Regions from separate parts of the Paenibacillus sp. Soil724D2 genome, predicted to be linked through region 1. Evidence: riboswitches for the same ligand, from Rfam matches in the RefSeq annotation. Region 1 holds a riboswitch; each other region holds the start of a gene.
What was found. Region 1 has a riboswitch for cyclic di-GMP ahead of ASG85_RS23775 (PilZ domain-containing protein). Riboswitches for the same ligand answer to the same signal wherever they lie in the genome.
Positions count from the first base shown of each region.

Region 2: another riboswitch for cyclic di-GMP. It lies ahead of ASG85_RS30420 (pyridoxal phosphate-dependent decarboxylase family protein); the one in region 1 lies ahead of ASG85_RS23775 (PilZ domain-containing protein).
Region 3: another riboswitch for cyclic di-GMP. It lies ahead of ASG85_RS26410 (IPT/TIG domain-containing protein); the one in region 1 lies ahead of ASG85_RS23775 (PilZ domain-containing protein).
Region 4: another riboswitch for cyclic di-GMP. It lies ahead of ASG85_RS15975 (stalk domain-containing protein); the one in region 1 lies ahead of ASG85_RS23775 (PilZ domain-containing protein).

Region 1 is NZ_LMRY01000031.1:58,244-64,147, forward strand. It holds gene prfA (peptide chain release factor 1) at 1-848, opposite strand, end outside; gene ychF (redox-regulated ATPase YchF) at 883-1,983, opposite strand; gene ASG85_RS23775 (PilZ domain-containing protein) at 2,062-2,796, opposite strand; cyclic di-GMP riboswitch class I at 2,899-2,986, opposite strand; gene tadA (tRNA adenosine(34) deaminase TadA) at 3,266-3,703, shown strand; gene ASG85_RS23785 (DUF1697 domain-containing protein) at 3,716-4,258, opposite strand; gene ASG85_RS23790 (DUF1648 domain-containing protein) at 4,292-4,723, opposite strand; tRNA gene ASG85_RS23795 (tRNA-Arg) at 4,756-4,829, shown strand; gene ASG85_RS23800 (MFS transporter) at 5,083-5,904, shown strand, end outside.
Region 2 is NZ_LMRY01000056.1:15,374-21,277, forward strand. It holds gene ASG85_RS30410 (GDYXXLXY domain-containing protein) at 1-373, opposite strand, end outside; gene ASG85_RS30415 (methyl-accepting chemotaxis protein) at 542-2,278, opposite strand; gene ASG85_RS30420 (pyridoxal phosphate-dependent decarboxylase family protein) at 2,284-3,954, opposite strand; cyclic di-GMP riboswitch class I at 4,048-4,133, opposite strand; gene ASG85_RS30425 (ABC transporter ATP-binding protein) at 5,107-5,904, opposite strand, start outside.
Region 3 is NZ_LMRY01000040.1:352-6,255, forward strand. It holds partial or broken gene ASG85_RS26410 (IPT/TIG domain-containing protein) at 1-1,750, opposite strand, end outside; cyclic di-GMP riboswitch class I at 1,828-1,918, opposite strand; gene ASG85_RS26415 (hypothetical protein) at 2,044-2,412, opposite strand; gene fliS (flagellar export chaperone FliS) at 2,415-2,798, opposite strand; gene ASG85_RS26425 (flagellar protein FlaG) at 2,808-3,164, opposite strand; gene fliD (flagellar filament capping protein FliD) at 3,216-4,172, opposite strand; gene ASG85_RS26435 (flagellin) at 4,407-5,225, opposite strand; gene csrA (carbon storage regulator CsrA) at 5,388-5,621, opposite strand; gene fliW (flagellar assembly protein FliW) at 5,615-5,904, opposite strand, start outside.
Region 4 is NZ_LMRY01000015.1:2,839-8,742, forward strand. It holds gene ASG85_RS15960 (SRPBCC family protein) at 80-613, opposite strand; gene ASG85_RS15965 (ArsR/SmtB family transcription factor) at 616-957, opposite strand; gene ASG85_RS15970 (3D domain-containing protein) at 1,402-2,091, shown strand; cyclic di-GMP riboswitch class I at 2,288-2,382, shown strand; gene ASG85_RS15975 (stalk domain-containing protein) at 2,454-5,111, shown strand; gene ASG85_RS15980 (S-layer homology domain-containing protein) at 5,268-5,904, shown strand, end outside.

The DNA.
Region 1 (5,904 bases):
TCCTCACGCATTTTATCGGAAATACGTGTACGAAGAACGCGCAGTGCTGACTCTTTATTCGAGTTTTGCGATTTCCCATCCTGACAAGTCGCTACGATACCCGTAGGTACATGCGTCACACGCACAGCGGATTTCGTCGTATTAACCGACTGACCGCCCGCCCCACTGGAACAGAACGTATCAACGCGAATATCCGCATCATGGATGACAATCTCTACATCTTCCGCTTCCGGCATAACCACTACCGTCGACGTTGAGGTATGGATACGCCCACCTGATTCCGTTACAGGAATACGTTGTACGCGGTGCGCCCCACTCTCATACTTCAACTTGCTATAAGCGCCTTTACCGGTGATCATGAAAATAATCTCTTTAAAACCGCCCAAATCGTTCACAGAAGCATCGAGAATCTCCGTTCTCCATCCTTGTGCGTCCGCATAGCGCGTATACATGCGATACAAATCGCCTGCGAACAAAGCAGCTTCGTCGCCGCCTGCCGCACCGCGAATTTCGACGATTACGTTCTTATCATCATTAGGGTCTTTAGGCATCATGAGCATTCTAAGTTGTTCTTCCAACTTGGCAGCTTGCTCGCTAAGCTCATCGATCTCCATTTTGACCATTTCACGCATTTCATCGTCCAGCTTTTCGTTCTGCATCACTTTGGCATCGGCCAGCTGTTCGCTCACACTTTTATATTCGTTATAAGCATCATAAGCTTCTTGAAGATCAGATTGCTCTTTAGAATACTCTCTAAGTTTCTTTGTATCACTCGTAACATCCGGGTCACACAGCAGTTCGCTTAATTTATCATAGCGGTCCACAATGGACTGAAGTCGATCCAACATATCGGATCACTCCTTTCTTTACTTTTTTTATTAATTACACATTAAATCTGAAATGCATGACGTCCCCGTCATTCACCACGTACTCTTTACCTTCGAGACGCACTTGGCCTTTTTCTTTCGCACCATTCATCGACCCTGCAGCTGCCAAATCATTATAAGAAACGACTTCAGCACGAATAAAACCACGTTCGAAATCGGTATGAATAACACCAGCCGCTTGAGGAGCTTTTGTTCCCTTGCGGATTGTCCATGCTCTTACTTCTTGAACCCCAGCTGTGAAATACGTGTACAAGCCAAGTTTTCTATAAGCTGCTTTAATCAATCTATTCAAGCCGGACTCTTGAAGTCCCAACTCTTCGAGGAACATCGCTTTTTCTTCGTCTTCCAGCTCGGCGATTTCGGATTCAACCTTCGCACTGATCGACACCACTTCGTTGTTTTCGCTCTCAGCAAATTCTTTTACAATTTTCACAAAAGGATTTTCATCTGCTGTTGCTACTTCATCTTCACTCACGTTTGCCGCATAAAGCACGGGTTTCATGGTCAATAAATGAAGGTCGCGCACGAGAAGCTTCTCATCTTCGCTAAGATCCAGACTGCGTGCCGGTTTATCTGCATAAAGCGCTTCTTTAATACGCTCTAAACACTCCACTTCAGCAACAACTTTCTTGTCGCCGCCTTTGAGGTTTTTGCGCGAACGCTCGATCTTCTTCTCAACCGACTCAATATCGGCCAAAATTAATTCAAGATTAATCGTTTCGATATCGCCGATTGGATCCACTTTACCGGAAACGTGGGTAATATTATCATCTTCAAAACAACGAACAACATGCACAATGGCATCCACTTCACGAATGTGTGCCAAAAATTTATTTCCAAGCCCTTCGCCTTTGCTCGCACCTTTTACCAAACCCGCAATATCAACGAATTCAAAGGCTGTCGGGACAATGCTCTTAGGCACAACAATCTCTACCAGCTTCTGCAATCTCTCGTCTGGTACTTCAACTACCCCAACATTCGGATCGATCGTACAAAACGGATAATTCGCAGATTCTGCCCCCGCCTGTGTAATTGCATTAAACAATGTCGATTTTCCTACGTTCGGTAGACCGACGATACCTGCTTTCAAAGCCATTGTAGTTACAACTCCTTAATTTTCGAAAATCATCCTTCTTATTATATAGCACTTGGAACGCAAAAAAAAGCCTGAAGGCTATCGATTCGCCGCAGACTTTTTTTCCGTCGCTTTTTTAAATTGCGCTTCCCGCTTCTGTACGAAGTAAGTTTCGATCTGATTCGTAAGGATAAAACCCCTTAAAGCATTGGTTTTTTCCTGCGGAATGTCGATATAACTAGCCCCGTAATAAAAACCATTTTCAACCTTTTCTTTTCTTACAATTTCCATCGAACAAGGCATCGTAAAGCCCAAATCCAGCTCGACTTCAAGTTGGGAATGCTTTTGAACGATCTTATCAATCATAGAATTATCATTAATGGTAAATCCTAAGCCGTTGATGGATATATTTTTGATTGAGATACCAAGCGGGTTTTCAAATTGATGTTTATTTCTTTTATTCATATCCTGAAGTCCGAATAAGAGACCTGTATGTTTCACATCCACACGTGGAAATTCCCGTTTTTCTGCGAATTTCTTCCGATTATCAGGTGGATTAATGACAATGACGGAGCCGAATTCTTTGGCAACAACGGTTGTATTCATCACAAACAAGCCGGATTTGGTATAAACCGTCATTTTCGCTTTATCACCAAGTTGAAAGACATCGTATTCCGGCAATTCCACCTCAATGATGTCTCCGAGAGCATAGGTTAGTACGCCAGTGGCTACGAAATCGTCCTTTCCCAACACAGCCTTGCTATCGATTAGCACATCAGCGTCATACCCCTCCTTACTTCCGTAATATTTCATGACGTTATACCCGTTGGCCATTATAATCAGCACCTCTTCCTTACTCAAGTTATTCCCTATATAAAAATAGACCGCCCCTCATGTAGGAGCAGCCTATTACCTCAATCAAAAAAAGCATCGATTTTCGGTAACCAGGCTGCCATAGTTCCAATGGAACCGTAGACCCTCAGCTTTGCGTCCTTGCTTTTCAACAAGTTTGCCTTTGTCGAACCTTGCTATTCATTTTTAGCTATCACGTACTATATGGTCTAAAAGACCTACTAATATCTATCATTATACCTAGCACAGTTGCTATTATCAACAAAATTCCTTGCATAGCTGATCATTTTGTTGTATGTAATGTTAGAAAGATTAAATATCCACAGCTTTTCAAGTTATCCACAAACCTATCCACAGGTTGTTAACAACGGAATGAATGTTCGATTGTTATGCACATGTGGATAAAAATATATTAGCGAGGTGTCCCCCTGTGGATGAACATATCCCCTGGATGAAAGAAGCCATTCAAGAGGCTCTTAAAGCCGAAGCCATCCGTGAAGTACCGATTGGAGCGGTCGTTGTCCATCAAGGTCAAATCATTGGCCGCGGCTACAATTTGCGTGAAACAACCCTAGATCCTCTCGCTCATGCCGAAATGATCGCCATCAAACAAGCGAGCGAGCATCTGCAAGCCTGGCGGCTTTTGGATTGCCAGCTCTATGTCACCCTTGAGCCTTGCCCGATGTGTGCGGGTGCGATTGTGCAATCGCGGATTCCGCAGGTCATCTACGGCACCATTGATCCGAAGGCTGGCTGCGCCGGAACGCTCATGAATTTGCTGCAGGAGGACCGGTTCAATCACCGTGTCGATGTCGTTAGCGGCGTCTTGCAAGAAGAGTGTTCAACGATGCTGACCCAATTTTTCCGTAAATTACGCGGTAAAGCTTAGAAGTTCCTGCATCTAATTCTTCATAGCCGCTGCCAACTCAGCTAGTTTATTCATCGTATTCCAATTTCGTGTTGTTGCAGTGTCCCCAAGCTTCTGGATATTGCCCGCAAGTTTCGAATCCAGAACACTTTGACGAAATAGAAAATAAATTTCACGCCCCTTGATCTGGAATTCGTCCGCATCACTTATTCCTTTGGACAAGAGGTCGGAGGTTTGCTGCGGAGGATCTTCCGATAGCACAGAAATTTGTATCGTTTCGCCTTCTAATAAAGCATCCACCTCATATGGACAAGTCGCAAGAATCTGCGCCAGCTCCTCTATTGTACGCAAAATGACGGTAGGTGAAACGCCTACGGCTTTGCTAATCTCCTGCTCTATACGCTGGCGCAGCGGTTCTACCGCCTCCTCGGACATGAACAAGACATTTCCGGTCTGCAAATACGTTTGCACCTTAGCAAGTCCCGCCGCTTCAAGTGTCTTTTTCAAATCCGCCATTTTGATTTTGTTCTTTCCTCCTACGTTAATACCACGCAGAAAACCAATATAAACCTTCACTTCGGCAACCTCTTCCTTTGATCAAATTATGCATTACTTCAGTTTAATGGATCGGATGAAAAAGAAAATAACCGTACCCAGAATTAGAAGCAATACAAGGCTAAATATCCACATATTTAAAGCAACACTATTTCCCCTTGCAATTTGGATAAGGGTCCATTCGACATACCCAAAAAACACAACGATCAGCATCTTTAAACAGTTCATGAATAAGCGTGCATTACCATATTGCCAGGTAGCATTTTCATTCGTAATTTTGCAGGGATAATTAAACGTATGGGGATATTTGCTTAAGACAGTTAAACCTATATATAGGGTCACGGTTATCACTGGCAGCAGAATAAGACTGAATTTGTTTCCCCAACCGTCCTCTTTCCCTTGACCGTTAAAATGTATCGGTATTTTTTCTGGTATCAGGATCCAGACATAGGCTAAATATGCGAAGATACACAAAGGTTGCGCCACGAAAGCCTTCGTGCTATCATAATTCTTGCCATGCGCCCGTAGCTCAGCAGGATAGAGCAACAGTTTCCTAAACTGTAGGCCGGATGTTCGAATCATCTCGGGCGCGTATACTTTCAAAAAATCAAAGAAAACGCCAGGTAACGGTTATTAGCCGCTGACCTGGCGTTTATTATTTCAGAATTACACTGCCTATAAATTGGCTCTATTGTTCTGGGCAATGATTGCCGATCTCCGCTCTTTGTCTTATTTTGCAAACATCCAGTCATAGCCTTGCTGCAATCGATGTTCTATAATAAACGATAGATTTATTAGTCTTCATTCCAGTCCAAGAACCTATTCCGAAAGGAGCTCCCACTTCGATGACAAGCATCAAAGCTTCATCCTCCTATCGCATTCCGCTCTTCTGTATCGTCACACTGCTGTTCTGGATGTCGATGTATACGAGCGTTCCCATTATGGCGCCTTACGTAGAGTTCCTTGGCGGGAACCACCAGTTAGCCGGATGGATTGTCGGCATGTACGGGATCTCCCAAATGCTGCTGCGAATTCCCGTAGGTATCATGTCAGACAGGTTCCATAAGAGAAGGCTATTTATTACCTTTGGCCTGCTATTCACGGCTATAACAGGTTTAGGCCTATGGATCACTCATGACTTCACATGGATCCTTATTCTCCGAGCACTGGCAGGAGCAGCCGCGGCAACCTGGGTTGATTTTACCGTATTATTTACGAGTTACTATAAGCATGAAGAGTCAACTAAAGCGATCGGAACGATCTCCTTCTTCAATTCACTTGGGCAGGTTTTCGGTATTCTCGGTGCAGGATGGGCGGCAGATTCCTTCGGCTGGGAGGCCGTTTTCATTTTGGGAGCTGTGCTTGGCTTGCTGGGGATGATTGGATCGCTTTTCCTAGTAGAAAAAGTTGAGCTCGATGCGCCTAAAATTACGATGCGCGGTATCGGTGACGTTGCGACGGACCGTACGCTGCTATTCGTTTCCTTGCTCGCTATCTTGTCGCAAGTCCTCATATTCGCAACTGTTTTCGGATTTACGCCTGTTTATGCAACTCAGCTTGGAGCTGATAAATTCTCCTTATCGATGCTTTCATTATTTGCCAACGTACCGGTAGCGCTAGCTTCCTTATTTGGCGGGCGGCGATGGGCTGTCCGGTACGGGGAGAAG
Region 2 (5,904 bases), on a different contig from region 1:
AAATATAGGCCAGTACATAGTAGGGCTGCCATCTGGTTAATAAGGCAAGCAAAAATGCCGGAATGAACCATACGGCGAACAAGCTGTAACTGTCCGCATGAGAATTGTAGGTTTGCCCAATGAGTCCAACACCTACACCGAAGGATATACAGCTTGCGAACAAGCTAAGTTTACTTAGAAACTGCCTGCCATTTTGGCGCGAAAGCCATACAGATAAGCCGTAAAAGCCCAATATGAGCACAAAGACAGGAATGAATTTCTCCCAGCGGTTCAATTTCTCCCAATTCGTAGCAAAAAAATATACAATGGCGGTTAGTAGAGCACTTGCTCCCAATACATAGCCTAGCCCAATCATAACAAATTTGGATTTCATGATGAATATTCCTCCTCTCGCTTACTTCTAATTGTACTAGAGATATGCAGTTTGAGAAGTACTATCTATTCCTAGTACCAGATCATTAGCCTATGGATGATTAATGGCTTTCAAATAAAAAAGCCAGCACTGGGCTGGCAAGTAATCAAATGAAGGAAGTCATTGCATTCAATCTGTGATCTTAAAATTTTGAACAGAACTTTGCAGGACAACAGCCATATCAGATAGTTGGCGAATGGCTGAAGTAATTTCCTGAATGGAAGCACTTTGCTCTTGAGCTGCCGCCGCCACTTCCTCATAGCCTGCGGATTGTTCCTCTGTAATCCCTGAGATTTTCTGCATGGCATTCGAAATGATCTCAAAGGATCTTTCTGCTCGCTCCAAAGTATGGATCAAATGGTCTGTCCGATTGGAGAAAACAGAAATACCGTTAAAAATAACTTTAAAATTTTCATACGTATCATTAATCCAGCTTTGACCTTGTTCAACGGCTTGATTTCCCTGGACAATGCTCTCCATGACAAGAAGGCTGTCATTTTGGGTACTGGAAACGAGCTCTGTGATTGAGCTTGCGGCTTTCGTGGATTGCTCCGCCAACTTCTTCACTTCACCAGCTACAACGGCAAAGCCTTTCCCCTGTTCTCCAACACGTGCCGCTTCAATGGACGCATTCAGTGCCAGTAGGTTCGTCTGCTGTGCAATTTCGGTGATAATATGGATAATTTCCCCAATTTCCTTCGAGCGGTTTCCCAACTGCTGCGCGGCTTCTTGTGAATGCTTCATCTCTTTTTGAATCACATTCATCTGATGTAATGTCTTCTCAACAAGCTGCTGACCGTCTGCAGATTGTGCACCTACCTTGTGGGCCATTTCCTGCATCTCTTTGACTTCAGATGTTACTTCTGATAATTCCGTATTGATCTCAACGATGGATGAAGTACTCTCTGTAATGGAAGAAACAACTTCAGCAACCCCTTCGTTCATGCTGTTCATGGAAACGGCAACCTGCGCGCTGCTAGAGCTGGATTCGTCCGCAGACTGATACAATTGCGCGCTGGTATTGGTAATAAGGTTGGATGAAGAAAATATTTGGCGGATCAGGGAATCTAAATTCTGACGCATCTCGTTAAAAGCATTTGCCAATTTACCGATCTCATCTACTCGCTGGATTGCGACTTGTGCAGATAAATCTCCGGCAGCAACCTTTTCTGTTACACGCATCAGCTGAATGACCGGTCTCGTCACACTTCGACTTATGAAGAAGGCTATCAGACCGCCTACGACTATAACGATTAAGGTAATCGTAAAGGTTGTCCATAACAATTCTTGCTTCGTTTTGGGAACGACTGAGGCATCTAAATCAATCCCGAGAATTCCGACGTTTTCGCCTTTAACATTTTTGAGGGGAACAAAGACAGATTTATGTATACCAAATTCGTCCTTGTAAATCTCACTGATCGTTAATTTATTTTCTTTGATCGCGCTGTTCATTTCAGGCGTAAAGGGATACTCGGTGCCGAAATCTTCATCAACTCCGGTTAAAATGACGATTTGATCTTTATTCTGAACTTTCTGCAAGACATAAACATTCTCAAGAGAGTCTTGCTTTTTAAATTGTTCAAATTGCTGTTTTATTTTGGTATAAGCCGGTTGATCTTTGCCTGTAATTTCATCTGCATGTTCGGGAATAGAAGTCATATATTTTGAAACATTTTCAATGTTTGTCGTTAATCTTAGAACAAATTGATCCTCAAGCTTCGTTGTTAAACTTTTGCTGGCCAAATAGGAAGAGACGGAGAAGGCTGCGCATACGAATAACAGCAGCAGTAAGATACTGCTCGTCATCTTCACCGCGATTTGTCCTCTGAACCAGTTTATTATTTTATTTGGAGCATGCTTTGCCACTTCAATTACCTCCTGCTTAATAGCGATGTTTCGGAATATTTCTCGTAGACTTGCGCTACAGTTTCCTTCAAATATTGAATAATTTCATGTACATGTTTGGTCTCCGTATAAGGGGAGATGACAAAAATCTTTGTCGCGTAAAGAGCAACAGAACAATCATCCTTCGTTTGAACAAGCAGATGCTTTTTGGTATCGCCAAAAAATATACGATCGCGATGATTCCCAAGCATTTCGAATAAACGCTCGTTAAATTTATTATTCCGTTCAATTTCCTTAAGCGTGCACTTGCCTGAAACTTCTTCTTGAAAATGCGGACTGCCTTCCGGATATATACGAAATAGTGTAATGATGCCAGGGTTGTCGTTATTAACGATTTCAGCATGAGGGATTTCTTGGCGAAGCGCTTCCCGGAAAGCAAGATTAACCTCAACGAACTGAGCCAGCAATTGCTGATACCCTTGAACGCCGAATGCAAGCAGAGCACTGTAAATGCTGATGGAGCTAGCCATGCGCGAGCACTCCAACGTATAACCGGTGTGATACTGTCCGTATCCCCGATGTCCGACATAGGGCGTTTCATCCGGATGCAGATCCATGAGCCTTAAATCGGCGGCATCCTTGACCAGAAATAAGCTTGTCAGGTAAGGGGTTTGCCCCAGCTTTTGAAAATCGAAGCAAAGCGAGTCGGCCAAATGCAAATGCCTCATCTTGCTTTGGATAGAAATTAAAGCCTGAGCGACATCTTTCTTTAATTCGAGTGGATTGGAGATGAAATCATAGTCATTAAAGAAAGCAAAGAACGCACCTAAAGCAGAGTCTGCATGAATATGAGGTCTAAGCAACCCATGATGAACGGCTGCCTTGTCAGACACAGCATAAATTTGCTCCAAATCGTCAATCCCCATGGCATCCGTCGTTCCTGTCGTAGCTACAATGTAAATCGGAATTCCGCCTCGTGCGATCACTTCTTCCATTTTAACTCTCAGATCATTCACATCCATGGAGCTGTCAGCATTCGTGCGAACTCTAATCAATCTATCGCTCCCTATGCCTGATGCCTCCATAGATTTAAACAAGCTGTAGTGAGCGGCTTCGGAACAAAAAGCATACAAGTTGTCGGGAACACCTTTTTGCAATGCGTCCGGAACGAATTTAGCGATCGCTATCCGGAGACCTGAGAATACAGCTCCTTGTCCGCCCCATGTCGTATACCCGCCGCTTTTCAGCGCATCATAGCCTATTAATTTGGACATCATGCTGATGACTCTTACTTCAGCTTCAGCTCCGGCTGGGCCGTATACATCCCATAAATTGTTGCCATTAACCAAAAATGCCGCGATCATGCCCATAATCCCCGGGATGCTTGCCATCGGTAAAATATTCGTTAAAAAATATTTCGTATGATAAGGATGATCATGCAGCAATTTCAATAGCTCTGTATTAACTTCCTCTAGGGGGACGCTGCCATTAGGAATGGAGCTTTCTCGAATTAGATTGTTATAGAAAGTCCCTGTTCGGTTTTTCTCGCCCTTGAGATTGACGCCATCCGGGTTTTTGAGACCATCCACTCCTGTTACTAGTTGTTCAATGAGCCGCAAAACCATTTGTCGCGTTTGTCGGTTTCCATCCTCACTGGGGAATAATTGCTGTACATTTGTTAATCTTTTCTCTCTCATTCATTTCTCTCCTATCGATAGAATTGCTTGACGAAAATGTTCACAAAAAAAAGGAGAAACATAGGCATAAATGCCCTATTCCACCAATTGCTACAATGCAACTGGCTGACATATCCTTGTCGGATGTAGTCCCTCTAGCTTTGCGTCCCTATTTTTCAATAGGTTTGCCGTTATAAAGTTGTAGGTGAAAATTCCCATCTTCGACAATAATCGACAACAAAACTTTACAATTTTATACATTAGTATAGTATAGTAATATAAATAAAACAACACAATTTTCCAGTATTGTTTGTAAAGATATTATATTGTAACTATATTGCTTTTTTAACATTTTCCCTTGGATCGTGGTAAAATAGGTTCGATTGTCTCTTTTCGAGACAGTTATTCCAGTAATAAAAGAAATCTTGTCATGACACGCAAATACGAGGATACAGGGCTTATTTATATCGATAAAGCTAATCCAACTTATGGACGGTGATAACACCGTTCTGGTTAAATGAAGTGGAGAATCTAGGAATCTAGATAAAAAAAAGGGCCTAATGGTTGACGCGCAACATATGATTGCGCCCAAGGCATATGTGTAACCATGCACACTTACTCAATCGTGAATTGTTGTAGATTATACAACAATTTGCAAGCAAATCCACGTTTTCCTCACGAATGTTGCAGAAAATACAACAATTCCTGCCAAAGCAGCCCAAATGCCTATAAATAGGCTGAATTGTTGTACAACATACAACATCTTCAGCCTTCACAGAACAAATCAAGGATAAATGTTGTACGTTATGCAACTTACCCTCCTATTTCCCCGGTTCTCCCATATATCAGCACACAAAACACCCCTTCTTATTACTGGGGTAATCAGGGCGGAAGCTTCACTTACTCCAAAACAAAACAATAATAAAAAAGGGGTAAGCTTCGCTCACCCCAAACCCAAAACATATAAAATCTTATCAGTTGAGAAAACCACTATTGAGACCATTCAAAGGTGAGCGAGTGCGTATAGATGTAGCTTTTATCGCCGATAAGAAAGGGGCCATCGTTACCCTATAACTTATTCTTACTTATGCGGTAAAATGAGCTTCGTCACGACTTCCTAACAAGGAGTCCGACAAAGCTTATTTTCACAACCTCAGTTGCGGCGCATTCATGTTATGAAATAGTTTGTGCAGCATCCATATTCCCCTGTGAATGGAGATATAATTGCTCGTAATAGCCACGAAGCGCAAGTAATTGTGCATGGTTCCCTTCTTCAACAATTTTCCCCTGACTCATCACAATGATGCGGTTAGCATGCATAATGGTCGAGATGCGATGTGCGATAACAAGTGTCGTTCTTCCCTCGGCTACGACCTGCAGCGCGGATTGAATCAACTGCTCCGTTTGGGAGTCCAAATTCGCTGTAGCTTCGTCAAGAATCAGTACTTTCGGCTTGAATACGATAATTCGCGCGAATGAGATCAGTTGTCTCTCTCCTGCGGAAAGCCCGCTTCCTCTCTCTGATATGCGTGTCTCATAACCATCTTTCATTCGTGAAATGAGATTGTCTGCCCCAACCATTCGGCATGCCTCAATAACTTCCTCACGCGTTATAGTTTCATCAAACATCCGAACATTGTCCAAAATACTGCCTGCGTATAAGTACGGTTCCTGCTGTACAAGTCCAACCATTCGGTGTAAATCAGCCTGCGGGATATCCCGCAGATCCGTGCCGTCAATGCGGATACTCCCTTCCTGCACATCATAAAAGCGGCAAAGCAAACTAATCAACGAGCTTTTCCCAGCGCCCGTCGTCCCCACAATACCGATCATTTCACCGGGCTCAATATGAAGCTCTAAATCCTCAATGACAGCTGTATCCTTCAAATAACCAAAATGCACATGGTTGAAATGAATGTCCCCCTTCACGTCGGACAACGAGGGTGACAACATGCCTTCCTTATCCTTTAC
Region 3 (5,904 bases), on a different contig from region 1:
TTGATAATTTCGTTGTTGACATAAACGTAGTGGAGGCTTGTTTGCCGCCAACAAATACAGTCATACCTGACTTGAAGTTTTTCCCAACAATATAGACTAGGTCACCGCCTGTAATAAGTCCCGTATTCGGTGTAACCGTCGTAATTTCTGGATCCGTCTTTGGAGGTGCATTATACGTAAATCCTCCCGGAACAACAACATTTGTTTCATCTGGATTTGTAAAGGTAATATCAACTGGACCAGGCGTTGTTACCATCGGAGAAGTTACTTTTATATAAGATGGATTAACATAGACTACCGATGCAGGAAGATCACCAAATTGTGCAGTGACTCCTTTCATAAAATAGTTACCTGATACGAACACCAGAGTACCACCATCAATAGGCCCGTTATTCGGCTCTATGTTTGTAACAATCGGGTCAGCTTTGTATTGGTAAGGGGCTGACGCTTGTTGAACATCCGGATTAGATACGGTAACATTGACAACACCTTGGGCTCCGGCGGGAGCAGTTACCGTCAATTGTGTGTCACTTACATATACTACATTAGTCGCCGGCATCGTTCCGAAAAGGACGGTTGCCCCGCTTACAAAGTGATTGCCGTTAATGACCACCGTTTCTCCGCCATTTGGATGACCAATATGTTTGTCCAACGACGTGATTTCCGGAGCTGGAAGCTTTACCTTCACACTAACACTCGAAATGGACTTCGATCGGCTTGCACCTGCATAGTCCTTATAAGTTATAACCGAACTCGCTGTTGAGACTGGGAAAGTACCCGTTTTTGTTTTACTTACCGGACGGATTTTATACGTAAATGAAAGGGTGCTATCCTTTAATTCATTAAAGTCCCAAATTAGCGTATTCCCATTTATGGTCGGTTTAGGGATGTTATTGTCAGCTGATCCCGGAACAATTTCAAAATTCGGATCAACAATGTCCATTACTGTAACATCAAAGGCGCTCGCCAAGCCAATTTCTTTGACAATGGCTGCATATATTTCAGCTAATCCGGTTGAACCAAGCACGAAGTGATGATGTGCTGCCGTTGTGGCCATTTCTTTAAGCAGTATGTTCGGTCCGCTTGTATCAGGATCCTCGCTCGGTTTGAGCAGTGCAATCGTATAGGTTATAATACCTGCATCCTTCGCGTCTTGCGCCTTTTGTTTTGCATACCCATATGGATCGTTCGATGGTTGATTGGCCTCCCCATCCGTCATAATGACGATGACTGGCTGCGCTTCGGGGCGATGATCCACCAGCAAGTTTATGGCTGCTTGAATAGCATCGCCAGTCGCTGTCCCACCATTTGCTTGAATTCCATTTATGTAATTTTTGGCAACGTCTTTATCTGTTGTGAAGGGGATGCTACTGATCATATTGGTTGATGAAAAATCGACAACAGCCACCCTGTGCTTTGTCAAATCCATCAAATCAACGAAACCTTTAGCAGCATTCTTTGCATTCGTCATTTTATCTTCACCGTTATTGTAGGCAGGTGCCATACTTCCCGACTTGTCGATGATAAGTACGACATCGTTCGGAACAACTACATTGACTGGCGGGGTACCCGTGATATTCAATGTAACATCAGCTGTATCCTCCGTTGTAATTATCGTCGGGGAAACAGTTTTGGTTACACTCACATAATCATTTACTGCTGCTGCCGCTTCCGTAGTTCTCAGCATCAATCCACTAAAAATCATGCTAAAGGTCAACATCAAAACTAACCATTGCTTCATTCGTCTCATGATTATTCCTCCATAATATTTGATAATATGCAAACAAAAAACAATAGCAGGTTGCTATTGTTTGTATGACCAAACGAATGGGCAACCTGGCGACCTGATCGTCTAAATTAAGCGATTAGACCCATGGCTTTGCGTCACTATATCACTATAGTTTTGCCATTCTATTCTCATTTTCTATATCCTTGGAACTAATTCCTACGTACTATTTTACTATATTTTCTTATTCTTTTTTTCACAAGTATATCTCTAGTACTTCTTACAACATTTACCTTATTTTTCGACAATTATTTCCATCACCGATTTTTATCAATGAAAAAGCCAACATTCTGCTCTTCTTCATAATGATATAGCTCTCGTGAGACTTTACCAGAGTTGATGCGTTGAAGTTGTCCAACCAGAGACTGCTGGGTCGTTTTGAATCTCTCTATATTGTTTTGTTCCATCACTAAACACGCTCTGAGGTATTGTCTCTCATGTTCAGTAAAAGAACGTCTTTCATCCAACAACGTTTCTTCAATTTTTTGCCTCAGTTCAACCTGTTCATTCTGTAAAGAAAGAAGCAAACTTTCGTTTGCCTCTTCATTTAAATCTAAATGGGAAATTTGACCTGTTGTTTCTCTCAGGTTTTCTAACAAGTGCTCCATTGGAGTCGAATGTCTCATACCTATTTCACCTTCTCCGCATTTTTCAAGCTCTTCAACGCCTCATTCCATGTATCACGCAATTCTGTAAACATCGTGACACAATATTGAGCAGATTCGGAATTAAGCTTGACATTAGCTTCGAACAACTTGCTTTGAAGAAACGTATATAAACTGTTTAAATTGTGGGAAATTTCATATTCCATTTTTAGTGTGGATTGAAGCTCTTCAATTATATTCTGTGCTTTTGTAAAATTTGTATGTTTCCCTGCAAAATCTTGTTTCTCCATACAAGTAATACCCTGTTTAATAAAGAGAATACAACCATTATAAAGCATCAAAGTTAATTCTGCTGGGGAGGACGTCTGAACACGGGTGTTTAAATACTGATTCTGTACGTTAAGCATAGAGCGTCTTCACCTCTTCTCGTCGATGATTGCACCCACAGACAGCTCCTGAAGTTTCTCCACCAGTTCGATAAACCTTTCGGACGGAACCTCACGAACAATTTCTTGGGTATCTTTATTTAAAACTTGTACGATTACTTCACCTGTTGATTGGTGTATTTTATACTTAAACTCATGTGGGGTGCCTTGAAGCGCTTTGTTAGCCTTATCAATTGAATCAAGTAAAGCCTTCTCCCCAACCGTTAATATTTGTGATTTGCTCTTGTCCTTGATTTCAATATATTCTCCGGTTGCCTTAATCGGCTCAGACACATCCTTTGTTAAAGCGGGTAATTGAACCTGGGGGAATTTGGATTGAATTTCCAATAGGTTTCCTCCTTCCATATAACAAACTTTAGGAATATTATTGCAGTATAATTAACCCATTTGACTTTGTAACCAGCTCATTTGGGAATTTCCTTTTGCAATTGCAGTCTCCATGGTACTGAACATTCTATAAAAATGGTCTTCTTTCTTGTTAAGCTTTTCTGTCATATCTGAAATTTTTTGAGCGAGATCATAGTCCTTCTTGCCCAGAGACGTATAAGTGCTAGTATACGATCCATTTGCCGAACCAGCCTTTTTCGAAATCTCCGACATCGTATTTCCAGCATCCTCATAGATCCGCTGTGCGATACCTCGATCTGTACCGGTACCGTGTGCCGTGAACAAATTAATTGCTGCTTGTGGATCCGCATCAATAGCTGCTTTTAATTTAGTTGAATCCATGTACAATTTGCCTGCGGTTGAAGTGTCGTACTTGTTATAAGCACCCGTTGTGACTCCAATATCAACAAGCGATTTATATGTCGACGTAATTCCAGTCACCTCTGTAGTCACGTCGGAACGGAAATCCAAATATGCTTTAGACACTATCGTGTCTCCGCGAAGAGAACCTTTTTTTGCTTTGTCTTCCCAATTTTTTATATCATCATCATTCATTGCCTTCTTTTGGTCGCTTGTTAGTGGTTGAAAGCTTCGCTCTACCGTCTCATCTAACTTGGATTTCAATGCAACGCTTGTGTCGTTATAAGTCGAAATAAAACTGCTTATTTTTGCGTAAATAGCATCTTTATCTGCCTGTGTGAAGGCAGGATTTCCACTACCATCTGTCCCTGATGCTGTTGGCCAGTTGTAGTTATACTGTAATTGCTTGCTCTGTTCACTTAATGGATAAATAGCTGTGTTTATTGCACGGTACGAATCCTGCAGCCACTCATTCTTTGTTTTCTGCTTATTAAGATTATCGATCGGCATATTCTCTGCTTTCATTAGCTTACTAACCATGCCATCAATATCCATACCGGAGGACATACCTGTTATTCGCATAACCATCCTGTTCATCTCCTCATTAATTTATTGTCTACTATATTTATCGTACAAGGAAGGCTCATTTATTAGCTTTATATAAAAAAATTCTATAGTTAGTAAAATTAAAAATAAAACCACGCCCAAGTAATAGAAATCATTACAAGAACTCCATGGGTGAAATCATCATAGCGTTTACGTATTCTAACTTGCACTACAAAAAAGAGACCTTCGATTTGAAGGCCTCTTTTTGTTCTTTGATTAACGGAGCAATTGCAGTACGCCTTGTGGTGCTTGATTAGCTTGTGCCAACATCGCAGTGGAAGCTTGTTGCAGGATATTGAATTTCGTGTAACTCATCATTTCAGAAGCCATGTCGGTGTCACGAATACGGGATTCAGCAGCTTGTAGGTTTTCCGCATTTATACCAACGTTATTGTAGACGTGCTCAAGTTGATTTTGGTACGCACCAAGTGAGGAGCGTGCAGTGTTAACTTTAGTGATTGCTGCATCAACTTGTCCACTTGCTGTAATAGCCGCTGCCGCTGTACCAACACCACTAGCAACACCCAGAGTTGCAGTTGTAACATCAATAGTCGACAAATCCATTACTACTTGGTCAGCAGCGCCACCACCCGTTTGAATCGTAAAGGTTGCACTAGCGGAACCGTCCAGAAGAGTAATACCGTTGAACTTCGTGTTTGCAGCAATGGAGTCGATTGCTGTAGTCAAAGATGTGTATTCAGCATCCATTGCAGTACGGTCGTTCGCGTTGTACGTGTTATTTTGCGCTTGAGTAGCAAGTTCTTTCATGCGCGTCAGCATGTCAGAAACTTCGTTCATCGCACCCTCAGCCGTTTGTACAAGGGAAATACCGTCTTGAGCGTTACGCATCCCTTGGTTCATCCCTTTAATTTGCGAGCGCATTTGTTCGGAAATCGAGAGACCTGCTGCATCGTCTGCCGCACGATTGATGCGGTAGCCGGAAGACAATTTCTCACTGGATTTACCTTGTTGTGCATTGTTAAACGTCAGGTTGCGGTGAGAGTTCATTGCGTTAAGATTGTGATTGATAATCATTTGTAATTCCTCCTTGAATTTGTATTCCACATCCATGTGGATTGTATAGGTCTTTGACCTTACATATATTATTTCGGCTGAATCGATTAGAAAGTTTATAGCAATTTAGTTCTTTATCACTATTTTTTTTACCGTTTCAATATTGATTATATAATTATTTATCTAAACATCCTCTAAATTCAGCATTTTTCTCATATTTTCGATATTTGGAAGCTCTGTAAGCGCTTCTCTATTACTCTGTTGAATAGCCTCGAACACTTCCTTACGATAAATTCTGGTATCGTTAGGAGCATTGATCCCTATTTTTACTTGATCACCTTCTATTGATGTGATAAAGACTTCAATATTCTCGCCTATGAGAATAGACTGACCATTTTTTCTTGTAAGAATTAACATGTTACACCCTCAATTTCTTTCTCGTTAAATTTTGGGAATAAAGGTGTTTGGGTACTAAAGTCTCTCGAAGGTGCATGGACAATTTGGCTACCTGATAGATGATTAATGTTTATAACAAGCGGAGCTACCAAGTTCATTGTTGATTTCTCAAATGGTGTCTTTAAAGTTATAATCCCTAGTGCAAGAACTTCTTCGTATGTATTTATTTGCAGCCATGTCTTATCTTTCTCATCCAACTCAAAACTATAGTTCTGGAAAAAAGCAAATGGGTTAGCTACAACAA
Region 4 (5,904 bases), on a different contig from region 1:
ACGCCACCTTAGCGGCATGCCCGGATCGGCAAGTGCTGCTAGAGTGGCGCAAAAACATCTTTTAAGCCGGCAAAAACGCTTATACGACTTTGGCTAAGTAGGCATCGAGCTGATCGAACGTGCCGCCAAAGCCTTGTTTCATGGAATCAAACATGCCCTCAAAGAACTTAAGTTCTTCTTCAGTAGCATTGAAAGGGCCGCCACGCATGATCAGTGTAGTTTTTCCTTCATTTTCAGTAAAAGATAACTTATTCATTATTTCCAGCGGAAAGCTTTCGCTAAAAGGTGCGCGGATAATGTTAGCCTCTGCATCGGAGAAAGAATTCACGAAGACGAGTTTCTCAGGTGAGTTAATTTCATGGTAGACAAACTTACCCCACATTTCAAAGCCTTCAGCTGATTTCATACTGTAGTGGAAGATGCCACCTGGGCGTAGATCTAAGGTGTGTACGCTTAATTCGAAGCCTGTTGGTCCCCACCAGCGAGCTAAATGTTCAGCCTCAGTCCACGTTTTGAAGACGAGTTCACGTGGTGCATTAAAGGTGCGAGTAAGAACCAATTCGCCTCCGTCTACGGTGGCATTGTAGTTGTTCCCTGCTTTTTCTTGAGTCATGTCTAATCCTCCAAATCAAATTGTTTTTTCTTTTCCTTCTCTAACATTTGCTGCAAATAATCGTCCAAGCGATCAAATCTCTCTTCCCACATGCGGCGGAAAGAGTCTAGCCATCCATCTAGCTCCTTGAGCGACTGAAACTGCAGCTTATAGATTCTTTTATTCGCAGACGGTTGTACCTCGACAAGTTCTGCATCACTAAGCACACGGAGATGCTTGGATACTTGCGGCTGCTGGAGCTCAAGCCGATCCGCTATTTCCCCGACGGTAAGGGGACCGTCACGCAAGAGCTCGACAATGTGCAAGCGGTTTGGCTCGGCAAGAGCACTGAAAGTCTTATTCATAGACATAATATACTCCAGATGGAATATTCCTGTCAAGGAATATTTGTGAACTACTGTATGTTGAAAAGCAAGAAAGACTGCCACACCGGCAGTCTCCTACTTTCACGTTTGTTAGTTTAAGCCAAGATTTGTTTTGTATACTACTGAGCATTCTTATTTCTTTATGGTTTGTTTTTTTTAGCGCTCTGTCCGCCTTGGTTTGCGTTGGTCCCCACATGTTTGTTGATCTGTCCTCCGCCTTCAACTCTTTGAATACGAATATTACCGTTGAAAATGGTGATATAGTAAATCAATAGACCGTTTTTACTAGGTTTATAAGATTTCATAAGAATTGTCCATTATGTCTATCAAATTGAAAAAAATATATACGAGACGTATATAAATCATAGAATTGGACGAATCTAGTAGCTATAACTCTATTATTTTTTAAGAGGAGGAGATACTATGTTTCGTAAAATTCTTTATGTTACTTTGACGCTTCCGTTGCTGCTTTGTTTGTGGCAGGTGCAACCCGCCTATTCGTACCCTGAAAGTGAAGATGGGGGGGAATTACCTCCTACGTATAGTATGGCAAGAAATGCAGCTCCTGTGGAAGAAGCCGCTCAAGCTGAGCTTGTTCAGCCAAGGACGCAATACCAAGTGGACCGCGGAGATACGCTGTTCAAAATTGCACGTGATTTTGGCGTATCCGTAGATGACCTTATCAATTCAAACAATATTCCAAATCCGAACCAGCTAACGATAGGTCAAAGTTTAACGATTCCGAAGAGTGAATCCGAGATTGGTTTACCAAATGGTCAAAAGAAAATTATCAAAAAAGTGTTGAACACAACCCTTACAGCTTATACGGCTGGCGTTGAATCAACAGGTAAAAAGGCATCCCATCCCATGTATGGCATCACATTTAGTGGTCTTAAAGCCAAAGAAGGACGCACGATCGCCGTGGATCCTGCAGTAATCCCTTTAGGTTCTACGGTGTTCATTGACGGCATCGGGATTCGTAAAGCGGAGGATATAGGTTCGGCTATTCGCGGTTCGAGAATTGATGTATTTATGAATGATTTGAGTGACGCTCAAGAATTCGGTGTAAAGAAGAATGTGAAAGTCTATTTGCTAGATAGAGAGAATATTTAAGTCAGAAATTTATCAGGGCAAAGGTCAACCGGGACATCCGGTTGGCCTTTTTTGTGTGATATCACACACTTTGTGCATGTATTTCCTCTTTTTTGTAGAAAAGTGTTGAAATTTGAAAAAACGTGGATTAATATGGAAAACAGTTGGTTCTAATTAACTAGTACGAATGAGTAAAAATACCTAATAACCAAGCAATAATGAACAAAGGCAAATCCATCGAAAGGTGGAGACGCAAAGCCACGGGTCTAAGCCATGAGTCATATCTCATGGGATGATAGCCGGGTTGCTCTATTGAGCTTGGTTTTTTTGTGTTATCTAACATGGAGATTGAGAAGGAGCGAGGGCATGTGGGGTTTATAAGAATGAAATTATGGGTGCTTATCTTGATGGTTGTCATTGGCGCAGGATCGTTAGGCTTGCTGCCAAAAAGCGCCTTCGCGGAGTTATTCACCTCAACGGACAAGCTTACCGAGTACACGCTACCTGAGTCTGAAGCGAAGATCACAGGCAATCAGATGGTGTACTTAGGCAAAGATAATCCTGGTTGGTGGCAGGTGTTCAGCCGCAATTTAGAGACCGGAGAGTTGAAGCAACTTACTGACACCAAGAAGTATAAGCAATACTTATCTGCAGGAGGAGGCTATGCCGTCTATTTGGAGGACCAAAAGCATGTTATGCTTGTCAATCTTCTAACCGGTGAAGTAACCAAGACTGAAATCTCTCCGTATTCCTATGATCAATTTGCCACTGATGGGAAATATGTTGTTTTCTACAAACCGATTGAAGGGATACTCAGGGTTTATAACTTAGAAACAAAAGTAACCTCAGAAATCGGAAAAGGCAGAAGGGCTCTAATTGAAAATGGTATTGTCGTCTATATTAGCGATAAGGGGAGCTTAGAACGCTATAACGCAATGGATGGATTGTCCAGGACATTGTACAAGCCAACAGAAGGTTATATCAGGAATGATAAGAAATTTGCATTTGACGGCAAAAACGTTATCTGGATGCATGCATTTACTTCCAAGCCAGATTATGAGACAAGGATGCTGAATGTCGAGGATATCGACACCGTACCAAAGGTTCTAAGCACCTTCAAGGAATTAGGAGATATTTTCTCGCAAGTATCCATTGGTACTAGTATAGCGGCATGGCCGGAGTTCAAAAATGGAGCTAACCATATTGTCGCTGCCGATCTTTCTTCAAGACAAACTGGCATTGTTGGAGACAATGAAGTCCTCATTGGCATCTATAACGACCAGCTTGTATTGAGAATGAAGGACGAAACCATCCAACTTCGCCGGCTCGAAAAGACAGGTGAAGGTCAGGTAGAAGACACGCTCGTTTCGGCTGTTCCTTATTTCTATAGTGTTCCTACTGGTATCAGGGGAAGTATTGGGAAATTGGGTAATATTAAAAAACTGTCTACACAGGACGATAGCGTAACCGTATACTCACCGAAAGACCCGGAATCTGATTTTTATGAAGCTGTCACAATTGACTTCAAGGATGATAAAGATTTAGCGCTTACCAAAGCACTTAAGCCTGGCCAAAAAATGGTCAGCTACCCGTGGGCTGTGTCCTATGAGTCGAGGGATGACGTCTTGAAGCTCTCGATGACCTATATGAAGGAAAGAGTTCCTGCAGGAGGTCTGAACAAACTGGGGATATATCGACTAGATTCCGGCTTGTGGACTTACATGGGCGCTCTGCTAGAGGAGAATAACACACGGTTATTTACGGACATTTCTCAGTCAGGTGTTTATGCTGTGCTTTACTTCGATGTTCCGAATGAGTTTGTTCGTGATTATTGGATACAGAAGCGAATTGAACTATTAAATGCAGATAAACCGATTCGTGTTTTCTTGGACGGAGAAGAAGTGGTCTTCCATCAGTCCCCTGTACTGAAGGATGGATCAACGACGGTTGAATTTAGACCTATTTTCGAAAAACTGGGTTTAGACATTGAATGGAACGACTCCAAACAAAGTGTAACAGGAACGAGTCAGGGTAAGTCGCTCTCCCTCATATTAGGACAGGATGAAGCGAACGTGAATGGCAGTACTACCTCAATGCCTACCGCTCCTTTTCTAAATCAGGGTTACACCTTCGTACCGCTGCGCTTTGTTGGCGAAGCAACGGGGCGCAAGGTGCTGTGGGATGCTAATCTGAAATCCGTTTATATCTACGATCCTGCAACTGAAGGAAAGCTGTACGGTGACAACGGCGCACTTCTATATGAAGGTCAAGTCAAGAATGGCCAAATGAACGGCAAAGGAAAGCTATACCGCGATAATGGCTCAGTTTGGTACGATGCCGTGTTCCATGATAATGAAGTCGTTGGACCAGGCGTCATCTATTTTTCAGGTAACCAATACGGTCGCGACCGAACAGGTGAAATTGCGATTGCGCAGAAGTTCGAGGACGGTCGTCAGACAGGCTATGTTATCAATATTGACGATAGTAGTTTCGTAGCTTACGAAGGTGAAACTAAATTAGGGGTTTTTCAAGGGAAAGGTAAGTTTTACATCGTAGATAAGCTTGTCTACGATGGCGAGTTTAAAGACAATTTGTATGACGGTTATGGCAAGTATTTTATAAATGGAATTCTTCGATACGAAGGCAATTGGGTTAAGAACATCCCTAATGGATACGGTAAGACTTATGAAAAATCTGAAGACAAGGTTTATCTCTATGAAGAGGGACAATATGCTGACGGAATGCTTAACGGGAAGGGAACTCAATATTATTCATCAGGTGCCAAATATTACGAAGGAAATTTCGTGAAAGGAGGTACGAGCAACGGCACCTACTATTACGAAGATGGAAAATCGTGGATAGAACTCGCGCTTAAAGAAAATGGAACCTATTTCGGGACGATCTATTACAAAAATGGCGAACGTTATGTTGGCGAATATTCCAAAACTTACATGACACGTCATGGCCAAGGAACTACATACGATAAGGATGGTAAAGTAATCTTCCAGGGTAAATATAAGATTGACGTACCCCAGCCTTAAAAATCTACCAAAGCGGCTTGCTTGCATTTGGACTCAATTCCCGCAGCCCGCTTAGTGATTGAAACAGAGAGAATTCACAGTGGATTAACGGCAGGCAAAATAAGCGAATGGCTTTGCGGAGGTTTTTTGTTTTACTAAATTTCTAGGAGGTCCAAGATGGAAAAGTTAGTCTATAAGGTGCAAGTTAAAAAAAAGATAGCTTCTGTTCTTATATTATTCTTACTATTCTTCACAATGAGTAATGTATTTTACCGTTCTACTAGCCATGCATCAGCAACAACTATCAGTAATGTACTGAATAAAAGTGTTATTGACTGGAAGCTCGATGAGTCAGCTGGTTACATTTATGCGATTACAAGCGATACGAATGAGCTGCTGTTTATCCGTACAAGTGATCTTCAGGTTGTTAAACAATTGCCGATAGGTTCCGGCCCATCTGGAATTGCCATGGATAATGGGAAGTTGTACATTCCCTTATCGGGGGCGACGCAAATTAAGGTTGTCGACATCGCCTCACAAGCCATTTCATCGACGATTAACACAGCGGGCGGCCGATCTCCATTTCGTGTAGCTGTTGATGGGACTAAACTTTACTATGTAGTTAAGGACAACTCTAGTTTTATATACGATATTAATTTAACTTCCAATCAAGAGACACAAGTTGACGTATATCCAAATGATTACTATATGGCTGATCTCGTTGTGGATACAACAACTCACACGTTGTATGTGGGCGAAAGTGGTTTAAGTGGTACCGATCTAGCTGCTTATAGTACCCAGACAGACACTTTAA